Linked DNA regions of Cytobacillus luteolus. The protein of the gene in region 1 interacts with the protein of each later gene in a pairwise test. Links are inferred from orthologs where the notes say so. Each region holds a gene or a part of one and is shown on either strand. Other genes may lie near its edges.

What was found.
Region 2: the proteins of J2Z26_RS16635 (region 1) and J2Z26_RS21380 interact in binary tests that used the Bacillus subtilis proteins (3 or more experiments, as listed by UniProt). The link is inferred for Cytobacillus luteolus from one-to-one orthologs.

The regions. Positions count from the first base shown.
Region 1 is NZ_JAGGKM010000005.1:442,657-451,603, forward strand. The notes cover bases 1,992-5,644. They hold J2Z26_RS16635 (MMPL family transporter), read left to right. Parts: upstream 1,992-2,315; coding sequence 2,316-5,444; downstream 5,445-5,644. Other genes in these bases: J2Z26_RS16630 (MarR family winged helix-turn-helix transcriptional regulator), read left to right, coding at 1,992-2,313. Also shown: J2Z26_RS16620 (GGDEF domain-containing protein), read right to left, coding at 1-517; J2Z26_RS16625 (GGDEF domain-containing protein), read right to left, coding at 560-1,309; more of J2Z26_RS16630, read left to right, coding at 1,855-1,991; J2Z26_RS16640 (zinc-dependent alcohol dehydrogenase), read left to right, coding at 5,843-6,976; J2Z26_RS16645 (DNA-3-methyladenine glycosylase I), read left to right, coding at 7,076-7,633; J2Z26_RS16650 (metal-sensitive transcriptional regulator), read left to right, coding at 7,786-8,133; copper chaperone CopZ, read left to right, coding at 8,150-8,356; J2Z26_RS16660 (heavy metal translocating P-type ATPase), read left to right, coding at 8,443-8,947.
Region 2 is NZ_JAGGKM010000013.1:8,449-17,348, forward strand. Bases 2,126-5,731 are described here. They hold J2Z26_RS21380 (efflux RND transporter permease subunit), read left to right. Parts: upstream 2,126-2,444; coding sequence 2,445-5,531; downstream 5,532-5,731. Other genes in these bases: J2Z26_RS21375 (TetR/AcrR family transcriptional regulator), read right to left, coding at 2,126-2,349. Outside these bases: glmS (glutamine--fructose-6-phosphate transaminase (isomerizing)), read left to right, coding at 1-1,439; more of J2Z26_RS21375, read right to left, coding at 1,516-2,125; J2Z26_RS21385 (hypothetical protein), read left to right, coding at 5,908-6,126; J2Z26_RS21390 (hypothetical protein), read left to right, coding at 6,344-6,901; J2Z26_RS21395 (ABC transporter permease subunit), read left to right, coding at 6,966-7,871; J2Z26_RS21400 (ABC transporter permease subunit), read left to right, coding at 7,868-8,749; J2Z26_RS21405 (rhodanese-like domain-containing protein), read left to right, coding at 8,867-8,900. UniProt on the Bacillus subtilis protein: Required for self-resistance to surfactin, an antimicrobial lipopeptide surfactant produced by B.subtilis. Also required for swarming motility.

The DNA.
Region 1 (8,947 bases):
CGATCGTTGCCATATTAAATTGGATTAATGTATCAATCGTATTACTGTCTGAAAATGGGCTTGTTAAGGTATGAATACTACTAAGAATTACACTATAAGATAATGCCAACACAGAAAAAATGAGGGCAACCTTCCTTTTGAATATAAAGAAATAGAGAAGATAAGTAGTTGCCATCCAGTACGCAATTGGGCCTAAGTGGACATTTCCGTTATTACCAAGCTCAGTCAAAATATTAAAGCTAAGATTTGAGTTATATATAAGTGTAGTGGATAAGAATAATAAAATATCAATCACATTGGTATTGCGTTTATTTACCCATAATAAAATCATACAAAGAACTAAAACGCCTATTTGTGATAGTAAAGACACATACTTACCCATGTCACTGTTGCCACTGCTAAGCACGAGAAGACACACCGTTCCAAAAGATAAAATGAAAATTGGAATCAATGCCAGATAAATTCGGCGTTTAAGTTGTGTTAATGCTTGATTGGTATAGAAAAAGTAACTTGTCATATGACATACTCCACCTATTTTTGTAATAGAAGTAAACTGCTTTTAACTCGCTATGCATACTTGATTTTTGCCATTATCTTTCGCTTTATATAATGCTTCATCGGCACGGCTGATTATGTCCTTTGTTAACTCGTTTTCTAGTAAAGTCGCAACTCCAAAGCTACAAGTGACTGACTTGTCGATTCCGGTAAAGTGATGCTGTGAGATAGCCACCCTAACCTGTTCAGCTAATTCTTTAGTAGAATTTCCACTTGTAATTAAAAGGAATTCTTCGCCACCCCACCTACCAAAGTAAGTATTTTTCGGCAATTGTTTGTGAATGATTTCTGTTAGCTCTTTTAAAACACTATCACCCACATCATGTCCATATTGATCATTAATTTTTTTGAAATTATCAACATCAAATAGAATAGCTGATAAAACTTCCTTCGTTTTTGCAACTCTAGTAATTTCAGCATTAAGGACCGTGTCCATTTTCCTTCTATTATATATCGATGTAAGATAATCTGTGTTAGCCAATCTCTTAGCAGCATCCGCCTGCATAAAAACTTCAAACATATGCTGTACAAAGTATAAACAGATGATAAGACCTAAAATTGAAACATAATATTGAAGTAAAGTATCCATTGTTTGAGCTACTACATGCTCACTGAAAAAAATATGATAAAAACCTGGTATCAAACTAAGCACAAAGTTTGTGAAAGAAAAGAGTAATGCTGTTTTACCTCTAAACGTAAAGAAAATCATTAAATACACTAATGGCATCCAATATGAAAATGTACCTAAGTGCATATCTCCGTCTCGTCCTAAATGATAGAAAATCGTATAATATGTCCTTATGAGTGTTATGAATGCTGTAATTAGACAAAGAAGAATATCAACAAAGTGTAAGGAATTTTTATGAATAAAAAGAAATAGGTAACATACCATGAGACCAATGGAGAGTGAGCCAAAAGTTACACTATTTATTAAATTTAAGCTTCCAGTTGAATAAAGTAAGTAAGTTAGAAATAAAAAAGTCACAATAAAAATAGGGAAAACTACTAAATAAGTTTTTCTTTTAATAGTAGAAATAGAAGAGTTATTATAAAAAAATCCCTTAATATCCATCGATTCACCCATCCATCTCTTAAATCTAATCCTATAACTATAGTATATCACAGCAAAACTATTAGCAAAATATGTATATATCGTTGTTAATGCCATATAAATTTTTCTTGTTTATGAACGAAAAAAATTGACACCCTAATCATGTACAATTATAGTTAAACTTGTTAATAGTTAAACAGTTGAACAATTAAATTATAGAACAAAATTAGGTGAGGTGAAAAGATAAAATGACTGAAAACAATATTAAAGAGCTAGTCGATCGCTATATCGAAGTATCCTTTTCAGTAAATAGTAAAGCTGAATCTCTAGTGAAAGAGCAAATTAGCAGTGATTTAACGAATGACCAGCACTACACATTAAGGTACATGCATAAGGTTGGTACTTGTACGTCCTCTGAATTAGCTGAAGTATTTAATGTGAAAAAAAGTGCAATAACAGCCATGATTAATCGCATGTGGGAAAAAGGATTTATTGAAAGAACACGTGATGAAAATGATCGAAGAGTGGTTTACTTAACGCTAACGGATAAAGGTAATGAATTATTTTTGAAAACTGAACAACGAATTCATAAGTTAGTAGAGTCGTTGATTACTAAATTTGAACAAACTGAGATTGAACAATTCATCAAGACATTTGAAAAACTCAATCAACTATTACAAGAAAGTAACGATAAAGTGGAGGAATAGCCGTGAATTTTATTATTAAACAGAAATGGTTAGTCATGATAACTTGGCTTGCTGTCGTTGTAGGCTTATTTTTAATTGCCCCAAACATGGCAGACCTTGTTCGTGAGAAGGGGCAGATTAGTGTTCCTGAAGGATATTCATCAAACCTTGCTGGTCAAATTATGGAGGAAGTTCAGCAGCAAGAAGGTGGGGGAGATGAAACTCAGGTTGCTCTTGTGTTTCATAATGAGAATACATTAACCTCTGAAGAAATCAGTGAAGCTGAAAAAGCGATTCAGGCTTTAGAGGAAAAGAAAGCTGAACTGGGTGTTACAGAGATAGTAACCCATTTTAACGAAGAGAGTTTGAAGACTCAACTTGTGTCTGAGGATGGTAAGTCCATCCTTGCATCGGTTACATTCAGTTGGAATGAAAGAGAGCCAAGTGAATTACGCGATGAAATGTATCAAGCTATAGAACATATTAATGTAACCCATTTTTATACTAGTGAATGGTTAATCGGTGAGGATTTAATACAAAGTTCTCAGGATGGCCTGAAAAAAACAGAAGGGATCACAGTTGTATTCATTCTAGTCGTTTTATTACTAGTTTTTAGATCTATTATTTCACCGATAATCCCATTGTTAACGGTAGGATTTACTTACTTAGCTTCACAGTCGATTGTATCGTTTTTAGTAGATGTGTTTGATTTCCCGATATCAACGTACACTCAGATCTTCTTAGTGGCCATTTTATTTGGAATTGGGACTGATTATTGCATCCTCTTACTAAGTAGATTTAAAGAAGAGTTAATACAAAATGAAAGTGTAACAGATGCAATTGTTGAGACATATAAAAATGCGGGCAGAACAGTATTCTTCAGTGGTCTTGCCGTTATGATTGGGTTTGCTGCAATCGGATTTTCTCAATTCATACTATATCAATCTGCAGCAGCTGTTGCTGTAGGTGTAGCTATCCTTCTAATAGCATTGTTTACAATTGTTCCATTTTTCATGGCTGTTTTGGGTCAAAAGATTTTTTGGCCATCAAAAGGTAAGCTTGAGCATGGAGATAGCAAGCTATGGGCTTTCGCAGGAAGATTCTCGTTGGGTCGCCCACTTGTTTCTCTAGCGATCGTTGCGGCTATTTGTGTACCTTTTTTAGTAACATATGATGGTGAATTATCTTATGATTCATTAGAAGAAATTAGTGGTGAAGTGAATTCAATAAGTGCTTTTAATGCAATTGCCGGGAGCTTTGGTCCTGGAGAATCGATGCCAACACAGGTAGTCATAAAAAATGATGAGGCCATGGATTCTGTTGACTATATAGGTTTAGCGGAGAAGATTAGCCAAGAGTTAGGCAAAATAGACTTAGTAGGGACTGTTCGATCTGTAACAAGACCTACAGGTGAATCTATCGAAGACTTCTTTGTATCTAAGCAGGCTGAAAGTTTGGAAGAAGGCTTAGGTGAAGGGAAGGAAGGGTTAGAAAAAATAAGTGAAGGTTTACAAGAAGCAAGTAGTGAGCTAACCAAATCAGAGCCAGAATTAACAAGTGCTACAGACGGAATTAGTGAATTAATAACAGGAACAACTCAAATCAAAACAGGCTTATCTGACATTCAACTGAACCTAGCAAAGATAGAAAATGGAATTCGTCAAGGTTCAATGGGATCGAACGAAATCAGAGTTGGTTTAGAACAATCGAAAGCAGGAGCTGAAGAGCTGTTAGCTGGTTATAAAGAGCTATTGATTGGCTATAAAGATATGCAAGGAAATCTTTCAACATTAACTATGAATTATCAAGATATTGGTGAAGGACTAACTGGTATATCAAGTGCAATTGGAAAGATTGAGGAAAGTAATTTTACCAATCTTGAAAGTAATTACGATGGCTTAGCCACTGACATGAACTACCTTGTGATCAAGGGAACAGTTCAGGAATTACAAAAGCAATTACCGGTCTTATCTCAAGGGCTAACTACCTTAAATAATGGACTTGGCCAAATCAATGGAGGTATATCATCAGCAAATGAAGGATTCGAGCAAGCCCTTGGTGGTCAGCAACAGTTAACAGTTGGCCTTGAACAATTAATTCAAGGGATTAAGGCCCAACAAGCAGGTCTTGAACAATTAGCTAATGGCCAGGGACAAATTGTTAGCAATCTTCCAAGGTTAACAAATGGCTTAGCAGGAATTTCAGATGGCCAGAAGCAGCTCCTTGATGGCTTTGGTTCACTAGGTGGACAATTATCACAGTTAACCGAAGGACTTGAACAAAGTGCAGATGGTTTAATACAAGTATCTACAGGTTTAGGTTCAGCTCAAGAATATCTAGCAGGCCTCTCAAGTACTGAAGAAATGAATGGTTTCTACTTACCAGCTGAAGTACTAGAAAGTAAAGAGTTTGAGCAAGCATTAGATGTGTATATGTCTAAGGATCGTAAAATCATGACAATGGACATTATTTTTACAGAAAGTCCGTACTCAAATGAATCAATGCAGCAAGTGGAAGAAATAAAAGAAGCAGTAAAACGTGCAACAAAAAATACGAAGCTTGAAAATGCAGTAGTTGCTGTAGGTGGAATTACAAGTACGAATGCTGACTTAGATACAATGTCAGGAAATGATTATTCCAGAACAGTAGTCTTAATGCTAATTGGAATTTCAATCATTTTAATCTTCTTATTTAGATCTCTTATAATGCCAGTCTATATTATTGGATCATTGATTTTGACGTATTACACAACAATGGCCATTAATGAGGTGATTTTCGTTACACTTCTTGGTTATAGTGGTATTAGTTGGGCAGTTCCTTTCTTTGGATTCGTAATCCTAGTCGCTTTAGGTGTAGACTACAGTATTTTCCTAATGGATCGATTTAATGAATACAAAGATCTGTCAGTAGGAGAGGCCATGTTGATGGCAATGAAAAAGATGGGAACAGTTATCATTTCAGCAGTTATTATCTTGGGTGGAACATTTGCTGCAATGATGCCTTCTGGAATGCTTTCTCTGGTACAAATCGCTTCAATTGTGTTAATAGGTTTACTGCTCTATGCACTTGTAATTTTACCTCTATTTATACCGGTAATGGTTAAAAATTTTGGTGAAGCGAACTGGTGGCCGTTTAAGCGAGTAAATAATTAATTTAATTAATAGCCCCTAATCACATGATGATTGGGGCTATTGTTATTATAAGGCAAGAATAGGTAGGTTCAATTGTACTCTTTGCTCGGTATTAGGACTCGTTCAGAGGTACCCACGCTCAACCTGTCTGAATCAGCTCGGTATTCGGACACGTTCAGAGGTGCCCACGCTCAACCTGTCTAAATCAGCTCGGTATTCGGACACGTTCAAAGGAACCCACGCTCAACCTGTCCGAATCAGCTCGGTATTCGGACTCGTTCAAAGGTACCCACCTTCAACCTGTCCGAATAACTAAGCCTTCTCCAATAGAATTTAAATCCCTTCTTTCATGGAAAATAAATGGCAATAATTCGGGGAATGCTACTCATACAATGAATGATGAATTGGAGTGAGTAGTTATGAAGGCAGTTACATATCAAGGGAAGTATAGTGTAGCAGTAAAAGAAGTTGAAGATGCAAAATTAGAGAAAAAAGATGATATTATTGTGAGGATCACCTCTACTGCTATATGTGGTTCAGACCTGCACTTATATCAAGGGAATATGCCACTACCGATTGGCTATGTGATAGGGCATGAGCCGATGGGAATTGTAGAAGAAGTAGGACCTGAGGTAACAAAGGTTAAAAAGGGAGACCGAGTCGTTGTGCCTTTCAATGTGTCATGCGGTCATTGTTATTATTGTAATCATGATTTAACAAGTCAATGTGATAATTCAAACCCCCATTATGATTCAGGTGGGTACTTTGGCTATACAGAGAAGTTTGGAAATCATCCTGGGGGACAGGCAGAGTATTTAAAGGTACCTTTTGGGAACTTTACACCATTTGTTGTACCAGAATCATGTGAATTGGAAGATGAGTCCCTTCTTTTTTTATCAGATGTCTTACCTACTGCATATTGGAGTGTAGAACATGCGGGAGTGAAGAAGGATGATACCGTAATTGTGCTAGGGTGTGGTCCTGTTGGGTTAATGGCTCAAAAGTTTGCATGGATGAAAGGTGCAAAACGAGTTATTGCTGTAGATTATTTGGATTATCGTATGAATCGTGCAAAACAAATAAACAATGTTGAAGTCTTTGAATTTACAGACTACCCTGACATGGGTGAACATTTAAAAGAGATAACAAGTGGTGGAGCAGATGTAGTGATTGATTGTGTGGGGATGGATGGCAAGAAATCACCTCTTGAATTTATAGAACAAAAGTTAAAACTTCAAGGTGGTACACTTGGACCTATTCAAATCTCAACAAAAGCAGTTAGAAAAGGTGGAACCGTACAACTAACAGGAGTGTATGGCGGTAACTACAATCTCTTCCCATTAGGTGCTTTCTTTTCAAGAAACATTACATTAAAGATGGGACAGGCCCCTGTGATTCCAATTATGCCGAAATTGTATGATATGATCGTGGATAAAAAATTTGATCCAAAAGAAATCATTACACATAGTATGTCTCTCGAAGAAGCTAGTAAAGGATATCAAATTTTCAATGGCCATGAAGATGATTGCATAAAGGTTGTTTTAAAACCATAATAGCTATAAATAGTGAAAGTCATTCCGAAAAGGAGTGGCTTTTTTTCTATCCATGTTTTAGTGTAGAAATGTACAAGATTGTTGATGGAGGGAAAAGCTATGAACAGATGTGGCTGGGTCAATCAGGATCCTTTATATATTGATTATCATGACCATGAGTGGGGTGTTCCCGTTTATGATGATCGTTTACTATTCGAGTATTTAAACTTAGAAGGAGCACAAGCGGGTTTAAGTTGGTACACCATTTTAAAAAAGCGTGAGAACTATCGAGCTGCGTTTGATCAATTTCAACCTGAGAAAATTGTCCAATATGATCAACACAAAGTGGGGGAACTTTTGCAAAACTCAGGAATAGTTCGTAATAGACTAAAGGTAAACGCAGTCATTACAAATGCTCACGCCTATTTTAAAGTGGTAGGTGAATTTGGATCCTTTAGTAAATACATATGGTCATTTGTGGATGGAGCCCCTATCCAAAATCATTTTAAAGAAATGAAAGATGTACCAGTTACAACTGAAATTAGTGATAGAATGAGTAAGGATTTAAAGATACGAGGCTTTAAATTCGTAGGATCAACAATCTGTTATGCATTCATGCAAGCAGTTGGTATGGTAAATGATCATATCGTTACATGTGCGAGTTATAAAAAGGGATAAGCCAAATTATAATCACAAACTTGTTCACAAACAGTTCATTGGAATATCAAAACCTTTTAGGGTAAACTAAAAAAAGAATTTATATTTATCTAAACATTTCCCTTTACATAGGATAGGGGGGTATGGTAAATTAAATTCAAGGAGGGGAAATGATGGAAGAAATCAAAGAGGAGCAATTCGACGCTGAAGAGTTAGATGATTGTTGTTCTCCCCACAATGAAAGAAAAAGTCACCATTCTGATAAGACGAAAAAAAGTCTTGTTAGCCGCCTAAATCGAATTGAAGGTCAAATAAGAGGAGTAAAGGGTCTCATCGAGAAGGATACTTATTGCGATGATGTAATTACCCAGATCTCTGCCATTCAATCAGCCTTAAATGGCGTTAGTAAATTATTGCTTGAAGGCCATTTGAAAAGCTGTGTATTAGAGCGAATCCAAGAAGGCGATGTAGAAGTCTTAGATGAAGTATTAGTAACCGTTCATAAATTAATGAAGAAGTAAAAGGAGAGGTTTTATTATGGAAAAAGTTACATTAAAAGTTAGTGGTATGTCGTGTGGACATTGTGTCAAAGCAGTTGAAGGTAGTGTTGGTGAATTGAATGGAGTTAGTACTGTAACAGTTAACTTAAACGAAGGTACTGTAGATGTAGAATTTAATGCGAGTGAAGTATCTCTAGATGCTATTAAAGAAACGATTGATGATCAAGGATACGATGTGGCATAAATAAAAATGAGTCGTGCTATCTAAAAATAGCACGTTCTCTTTTACAAATTAATATACCCCTATACGGTATATTGGAGGGTTGTTAGATGAGTACAACAAAAGATACAAGTTTGCAAATTACAGGTATGACATGTGCAGCATGTGCCAACCGGATCGAAAAAGGACTAAAAAAGCTTGAGGGTGTAGAAGAGGCAAATGTTAACTTTGCTTTAGAACGTTCACAAATCAAATATAATCCAGAAGTCACCAACATTGAAGCATTTCAAAAGAAAATCCAGTCTCTTGGCTTTGATGTTGTAATGGAAAAAGCTGACTTTAATGTTACCGGAATGACTTGTGCAGCTTGTTCTGCACGAATTGAGAAGGGCTTAAATAAACTTGAAGGTGTTACGAAAGCGACTGTAAATCTTGCTTTGGAAACAGCATCGGTTGAGTATAATCCATCATTATTAAATAAAACGGATATTGTTAAGCGTGTTGAAAAGTTAGGGTATGGGGCAGCGGTGAAGGATGAAAAGGGTCAAGAGTCTGAAGATCACAGAGCAAAGGAAATTGAAATTCAGACTGGAAAATTCATCTTTTCATTAATCC
Region 2 (8,900 bases), on another replicon or contig:
CTGATACAGAGATTATTGTACAAATCATCGAGCGTTTCGTTAACGAAGGTTTAGATACTGAAGCAGCGTTACGTAAAACGTTATCGATTTTAAAAGGCTCATATGCCCTTGCGTTATTAGATCATGAAGATGCTAATACAATTTATGTAGCTAAAAATAAAAGTCCATTACTAGTGGGTCTTGGTGATAATTTCAATGTAGTTGCGAGTGATGCAATGGCAATGTTGCAAGTAACTGACCAATATGTTGAGTTAATGGATAAAGAAATGGTACTTGTACGAGAAGATGAAGTGATCATTAAAAACCTTGATGGTGAGGTTATTTCACGTAATCCTTACACTGCAGAGCTTGATGCTAGCGACATTGAAAAAGGTACGTATCCTCATTACATGTTAAAAGAAATTGATGAGCAACCGTTAGTGATGAGAAAAATCATCCAACAGTACCAAGGGAATGAAAATAGATTAACGATCAACAAGGAAATTGTTGAAGCAATGAATGCAGCAGATCGCATATATATTGTTGCTGCAGGAACAAGTTACCATGCTGGCCTTGTTGGAAAGCACTATATTGAAAAAATGGCAAGAATTCCGGTAGAAGTACATGTGGCAAGTGAATTTGCATATAACATGCCAATTCTATCTGAGAATCCATTATTTATTTTCATTTCTCAAAGTGGAGAAACGGCAGATAGCCGAGGAGTGCTTGTTCAAGTTAAAGAATTGGGTCATAAAGCACTTACGATTACGAACGTACCAGGTTCAACTCTTTCACGTGAAGCGGATTATACGCTATTATTACACGCTGGTCCTGAAATTGCAGTTGCATCAACAAAAGCCTACACTGCTCAAATTGCTGTATTATCTATCCTTGCTGCTGTTACAGCAGAATCAAAAGGAATTAATTTAGAATTTGATTTAATTCAAGAGCTTGGAATTGTTGCAAACGCAATGGAAGTTTTATGTGATGCTAAAGAGGAAATGGAAGAAATCGCGCGTGAATATTTATCAACAACAAGAAATTGTTTCTTCATTGGCCGTACGTTAGACTTCTATGTAGGCCTTGAGGGAGCATTAAAGTTAAAAGAAATTTCCTATATCCAAGCAGAAGGTTTTGCTGGAGGAGAGTTAAAGCACGGTACGATTGCTTTAATTGAAAATGGAACACCAATTATCGCACTAGCTACACAAGAGCATGTTAACTTAGGTATTCGTGGAAATGTAAAAGAGGTAGTTGCACGTGGTGCAAACCCTTGTATTATTTCAATGAAAGGTCTTGAAGAAGAAGAAGACCGTTATGTATTGCCGACGGTTAACGAAATGCTTACACCACTAGTATCAGTTATTCCATTACAGCTTATCTCCTATTACGCAGCACTTCACCGTGATTGTGATGTTGATAAACCACGTAACCTTGCGAAAAGTGTTACAGTTGAATAAAGGGTAATGATAAAAGTCCTCCTAGAATGTCTAGGAGGACTTTTTTATGTTGAGAATAGTTTTCTCTTCCAAGTTTTTAAAATTGGAAATAACGATCAAGCAAATAAGAGACTGATTTACAATGAGGGTGATTTCGAATATTTTCGACCAATCCCTTTATAATTGCCTGGCTTAAATTCGAATCAATAATATGCTGTTTTATTAAAATTAGTGATTCTTTCTCGATGGATTCTGTTAATTCCTCAATCTTCTGCTCCAATACCTTAAGTATTTGTTCCTTCGTTACTTCCTCAAAAGTTGAAAGCTCAAACATTTTCATAAGTTCTTGTGAGATAAAAGGGATGGATGTATGTTTTGCAAGTAGATTTGTTTTCTCTACAAGCGATTTGGAAAGTAAATTTAGATCTAATGTGACATTATAAAATAAAAATAACTCAGAATATGTTCTCATAAAGCCCTTTATACAAAAAAGTAAATCATATTTTGTTTCTCTGACACTGTCACCATACAAGCGCTCAATCATTGTTAGGATGATTTTATCAATTAGGCTATCATAGTAGCGGGTTCTGGAAATGAATTCAGGATTAAACGTTTGAGTTTGTTCTTTCATGAACATTTTAGCGAAATCCGCATGTTTATGGAATGAGTGGTAGGTTGAATAGTAAAATTTATATAATAGTTCATTACTTTCTTCTGAATTTTTGACCATGTAGTCAATATCTGAGATAATCTGAATCATGAAATGATCAATGAGTGCTATAATCAACTCATCTTTTGACTTGAAGGATAAGTAAAACGCACCCTTCGAAATGCCGCAGTGCTCCGTTATTTGCTGGACTGAAGTTGCCTCAAACCCTTGTTTTGCAAAGAGCTCTATTGCCTTCTCCATTATTAATTGTTTTTTTATCATTTCTATCTCTCCCAGATTTAATGATTGACAATTGACCGATTAGTCATTAGTATAAGTAACTGAGTCTGATAAGTCAATTGGGGGTATGTGTAAGTATGAAAGGCTTGGTTAATTTTGTATTAAAAAATAAGTTAGCAGTATGGTTACTTACTATCATTATAACTGTATCAGGAATTTATTCAGGAACGCAAATGAAAACAGAGACGATCCCAGATATATCAATACCTTATTTAATGGTAATGGGTGTATATCCTGGTGCAACTCCTGAACAAGTGATGGATGAAGTATCAATACCATTAGAAAAAGCAGTAGAGAATTTAGAAGATGTAAAATCAGTGTTTTCAAATTCATATTCTAACATGTCAAGTATACAGGTGGAATATGAATATGGCATAGATATGGACGAGGCAAAACGTGCACTTGAATCTGCACTAGATGCTGTGACTTTACCAGAAGGAGCTCAAGAACCGGTCATTACAGCAATAAGCATGAACATGATGCCAGTTGTTGCTTTAAGTGTAAGTAGTGAGGAAGAGAATGTTGTAGAATTAACCGCTACAGTCGAGGAGATTATCCTTCCGAAAATTGAAAGGATAGATGGCGTTGCATCGGCAACAATTACTGGTCAGCATATTGAAGAAGTGCATCTTACTTATAATGAAGAAAAAATGGCTGAGTTCGGTATTACTGAAGACAATGTAAAGCAAATGATTCAAGCAAGTGACTTAGCTGTTTCTTTAGGGCTTTACGAGTTTGAAGATGGTGAACAAGCAGTAGCTGTTGACGGTAAGTTCATGACAGCAGATGAGTTGAAGGAAATGCTTATTCCTGTGACTCCAACAGAAGTACAACCATTGCCATTTGTAAAACTTAGCGAGTTTGCCACAATTGAAGTTGTAGGAAAAGTACAATCTGTTTCCCGAACAAATGGTAAAGATGCTATTGCAATTCAAATTGTTAAAGGTCAACAGGCTAACACGGTTGATGTTGTAAATCGTGTTAAAGAGCTTGTTGAAGAAGAAACCACTAATTTAGAGGGTCTTATTATTGATATTTCAGTAGATCAAGGTGCACCAATTGAAAAATCAGTGGCCACTATGATTGAAAAGGCTCTGTTCGGTGGATTGATAGCAGTATTGATTATTCTATTATTCCTACGTGACTTTAAATCAACCGTTATATCAATCATTTCTATCCCAGTATCCATTTTTATGGCATTACTGTTACTAAACTGGTTGGATATTACCCTAAATATAATGACATTAGGTGCAATTACTGTGGCAATTGGTCGTGTAATCGATGACTCGATTGTTGTAGTCGAAAATATTTATCGACGTCTTCATTTAAAAGAAGAAAAGCTAACAGGTCGAGCACTTATACGTGAAGCAACAATAGAAATGTTTAAACCAATCCTATCTTCAACACTAGTCACGGTTGCAGTGTTTGCTCCACTAATTTTTGTTGGCGGTATGGTTGGTGAATTATTCATGCCATTCGCATTAACAATGACGTTTGCATTAGGAGCATCATTAATTGTTGCGGTTACGATTGTTCCTGCGTTATCTCATTATCTATTCAAGAGAAAGCTATATAGTGAGAAAACCGAGAGCAACCACAAAGAGGTAGGGAAACTATCGAATTGGTATAAAGGTATTTTAGAATGGACGCTTAACCATAAAATTATTACATCTATCATTTCAATATTACTACTAGTAGGAAGCCTTGCGCTTACCCCTTTGATTGGATTTAGTTTTATGGGAAGTGAAGAAGAAAAAGTTATGTACCTAACGTATACTCCTGCAACAGGTGAGCTAATGGAAGAAACGCTAGCAAACATTGAAGTTGTAGAAGAAGAGTTATTACAACATGACGACATCGATATCGTACAATTATCTGTCACTGAAAGTGGAGACCCAATGACTGCCATGATGGGTGGAAGTGGAGATGGGGCATTAATGTATCTTATCTTTGATCCAAAAATGGAAGATTTCCCTGGTGTCCGTGAAGATATTGAAGAATATGTATTTAACATTGGCCAAAGTGGTGAATGGAAAAGTCAAAACTTTACTTCAATGTCAATGTCAACAAATGAACTAAGCTATACTTTATACAGTGAAAATTTGAATGATTTAAATGAAGCAGTAAAGATGTTAGAAGACGTTATGGCAGAAAATAGTAGTTTAGAAGATGTTTCATCAAGTGCAGAGGATGCGTATGTAGAATATACATTCAAGGTAAAGCAAGACGAATTATTACAGTACGGTTTAACAACAGGGCAAATTGTCATGATGTTAAGGCCTTCATCAACGGAAGAGGTTATTACTACTGTTGAAAAAGACGGAGATACTCTAGAAGTGATTCTACAACAGGAACAAGCGGCTGTGCCGAAGTCAATTGATGATATACTAGCAACACAAGTACCGACTGCTCTTGGTACAATGATGCCACTTTCAGACCTTGTAACTGTGGAAAAAGGCACAACTCTAAATACACTAGCTCGTAGTAAAGGTGAATACTATGCAAGCGTATCAGGAACGATTATTGGTGATGATATTTCAAAAGCAACTAATGAAGTAGATAAAGCAATTGATCAACTAGATTTACCAAAGGGTGTAACTGTCGGTGTAGCTGGGGTAGCAGCTGATATGAATGAGACATTCACGCAGCTTGGGCTAGCGATGCTTGCAGCTATTGCGATTGTGTACTTCATTCTGGTTGTGACTTTTGGAGAGGGTGTGGCTCCATTTGCTATTCTATTCTCTCTACCATTTGCTGTTATCGGATCTTTTGTCGGCTTATTGATTGCAGGTGAAACAATTTCAGTTTCTGTTATGATGGGTCTATTAATGTTGATAGGTATTGTCGTAACAAATGCTATTGTACTTGTAGACCGTATTATTCATATGGAACGTGATGGTTTATCGATGCGTGAAGCAATCCTAGAGGCAGGAGCAACACGTCTTCGTCCAATCCTTATGACTGCAATTGCTACAATTGGTGCCTTGATACCTCTTGCAATCAGCTCTGAGGGTGGAGGCGGATTGATTTCTAAAGGACTTGGAATAACAGTAATTGGTGGACTAACAAGTTCAACCTTATTAACACTTATTATTGTTCCTATCGTATATGAAGTCTTATCTAAGATGTTCAAGAAAAATCGTAAAGAAGTTCAGGAAAACTAATAAATAGCCCTACAAGACATTCATCTTGTGGGGCTATTTTTGTTGGAAATAGAATTAAAAGGGGATTGGTTAATTTTGGAGTGATTTATTTCCCTATAAATAATGTTAAAATTAAATATTATATGCTAAAACTTATCTCTGATAATGGCAAACCTATCGAAAGGTAGGGACGCAAAACTTCGGGTCTAACGCAATCTTTTGCTATGATAGCCGGGTCGCCGTGGGATGGATCATTTACGACATAATCCACCTATAAAGGTGGTTTTTTGTTTTATTAGTAAAACATCCTCTTTATATAAGTGTGCTAATTTTCGCAGAAGACATAATACACAATGCAATCCAGATCTGTTTGAGCTAGCAAAGGGAGGAATTAAAGATGGATACGTTCAATGAACAAATTCAAAACTGGGTTAACAATAATCAGTTACTATATATTGAAGTGGTATTAAAGAAAGTAGGTCGCAAAGAAGTCCTTGGCAGAATCGTTCAATTCAATGGAGAAAGCCTTCTCATATACAAGGAAGATACTAAAATGGTAGAACATTATCTACTAAATGAAATTGACAATATTGTACCGGTTAATAAACAAGGTTAACAAAAAAACTCTCAAAAAGTGATGTTTACACTTATTGAGAGTTTTTTTGTAAATTAATTGTAATGAAATTGAAATATAATTGTGAAAATCACTTCCTTTTTTTGTTATTTGTTTGTAAAATATAAAATGTTAACTATTAAAAAATTTTAATTAATTTTGAAAATTAATATATTTAAATAGTATAACAAGAAATAAAACTAACAAGGGATGTGTAGCTTTGAAACAGAGTAAATTCTTAGTCATTGGACTAATTATAGCGAGTTTAATTGCTTGCAGTAATAAAGAGCAGTCTACTGATGCGAATGGTCCAACCGAGCCTAACCCTAGTGAATCTTCTCCTAGTAACGAGATAGAGAAGGAAGATCCTTCAAAAACTGAGGATGAGGAAAATAAAAAGGATACGAAAGATACCAAGGATAATGAAGAAAAACCCGAAGAAAGTCTAGTTGATTCGATTAAAGGTGAAAATTTACTTGGTCTAAATCAAGAGGAAATAAAGAACCTTTACGGAGAACCTGCTGTATCAGTTAATGCGAATCAATATCTAGTTTGGAGATATGATTTTGCAAACGAAAATTACGTCTATGAAGAAGGTGTCATTTCAGTTGATGTTTCAGGTCTTCAAAGTGGGCAAATGAAGGCACAATTAACTGTAGAATTTGGAGACGATGACATTGTTGATGTGTTTTCAATTTATTATGTAAAAAATGGGCAAATCCTGCATTACCGTGTCACGAAAGAGGGCATTATTGAAGAATCAGCCAGTGCAGACTAGGCATTTTATATAAAGCTAAGCTAGATAGAAAGTGAACTTAGCTTTTTAGAACAGGGGGAGCAAGATGAAAGACATCGTTATCGGGGTGATAAAACAGTTTGTGTTATGGATGTTAGCTGCATGCTTTTTATTACTTATTATCTTAATTCCAAGAGACTATAGCCTTGTTGCAGATACAACTGGGCAACTTGAAGATGCAGTTTATCATTATAATTTTAATGACCATATCACAAATGTAAAAGACTTCTTCATCGCCTTGGAGGAAAACGGAGGATTAGGTCTTTATAAGACTGGAGATACCATAGAAACACATGTTATGGAAATGACACTTAGAAGCTTAAAGTTAATTATTCCGGCAATATTAATAGGCTTCTTTTTCGGAATTATTAAAGGGGTATTTGATTTTTTAGTGAAGGGAAAAAGAGTCGGAGTTGGGAGTGGTACAACTTGGATGATGTTATCGATTCCTGATTTATTTTTTATGATTTTCCTACAATTATTACTAATGTTTCTATATCAAATCGGAGTGTTTCCACACGTTGACTTATATGGACATGAAAAGATAGATAATCAAATTGTGGGTATCATCTTTCTAGCAATCTACCCTTTGTTTTTTATTGCAAATATTACGTATACAAGTTTAGTAGAAGAAGAGAAAATGGATTACATTAATACAGCACGTTCTAAAGGAGTAAGTTATTTCAAAATCGTTAATTTACATATGTTAAAAAATGCACTCCAAAAAATAGTAGTGAACAGTAACACATTAACACTTTATGTTTTATCCAATTTATTTATTGTAGAATATCTGTCAAACTATCGTGGTGCTGCCTTCCATTTTCTAAGAGCAGATATCAATGCGAAATTCGGGTTTGTAATCATGTTTACTCTCATTATTTTCTTTGCTAATACCTTCTTCAAAATTATTCATTCACTGATTTCACCGAAAGGAACAGGAACAGGAATATGAGAAAGTTTACATTTTTAGCAGGGGTAACCATACTAGCCCTGATTATACTAATTGCATTTATAGGTCCTTATACACCATTTATTGACAGTGAATTAACGGAAAAGAAGTTTGAGTTTTTAGAAGATAATACGATTATTGTACCCCCATATCCACCCTCAAAAGAGTACCTTCTAGGAAGCGACAGCCGTGGGGTTGATTTGTTAAGTAGGTTAGTAATGGGTGCAAGAGAAACAATGATTATCATTTTTAGTATTGTGATTATCAGAATGCTCTTAGGGGTTATTTTAGGTTTTGGCGCAGCGTACAGTCGATTGATAAAGGCACTTTTAGTCATTTGGAATCAACTCTTTTCCTATATCCCACCGATTTTTCTAATTGCAATGATCATTGGAATTCCGTTTTTCCTTGTTTCACCAAATCGACCTTTTTGGTTCATTGTTATACTAGCAATACTTGAGGTAGGAAGAGTAGGAGAGACAGTCCATAAACTAGTAGTAAGTATTACACAAACAAATTATTATGAAGCGGGAATAGTGGTAGGTAACAGTCCTATAGGGTTGTCTAAGAAATACCTACTACCAAATTTAAGTCCACAACTGGTGACGATAATTGTTAATGAACTAGGGCGAGTGCTGTTTTTGATTGCACAGTTAGGGGTTATTGGAATCTTTATCAATGTTGTATTTGAGCCAGGAGAATTCGGCGGTTTCAACATTGTGAATGGTTCTGAATCTTGGCCAAACCTTTTAGATAATATCCAAAGGGATATTTATTCCCATCAAATTGTTCCATTTAGTGGGATCCTTGTAATCTCATTAACTGTTCTTTCATTCTATATAGTTGGTAATGGGATCATTAGAAAGTTAAGTAAACGATAAAAAGGTGGCCTTTTCGGGGGCCACCTTTGTTGTGTCTTCACACGTCCTAAAACTTCTTCATAGAAGGTGTTATAAAATAATGATAAAATAGAAGAAAATAAGAAGGTTGGTGGCTTCGTGGATTTTTCTACAATAATAAACATTGTTCTAC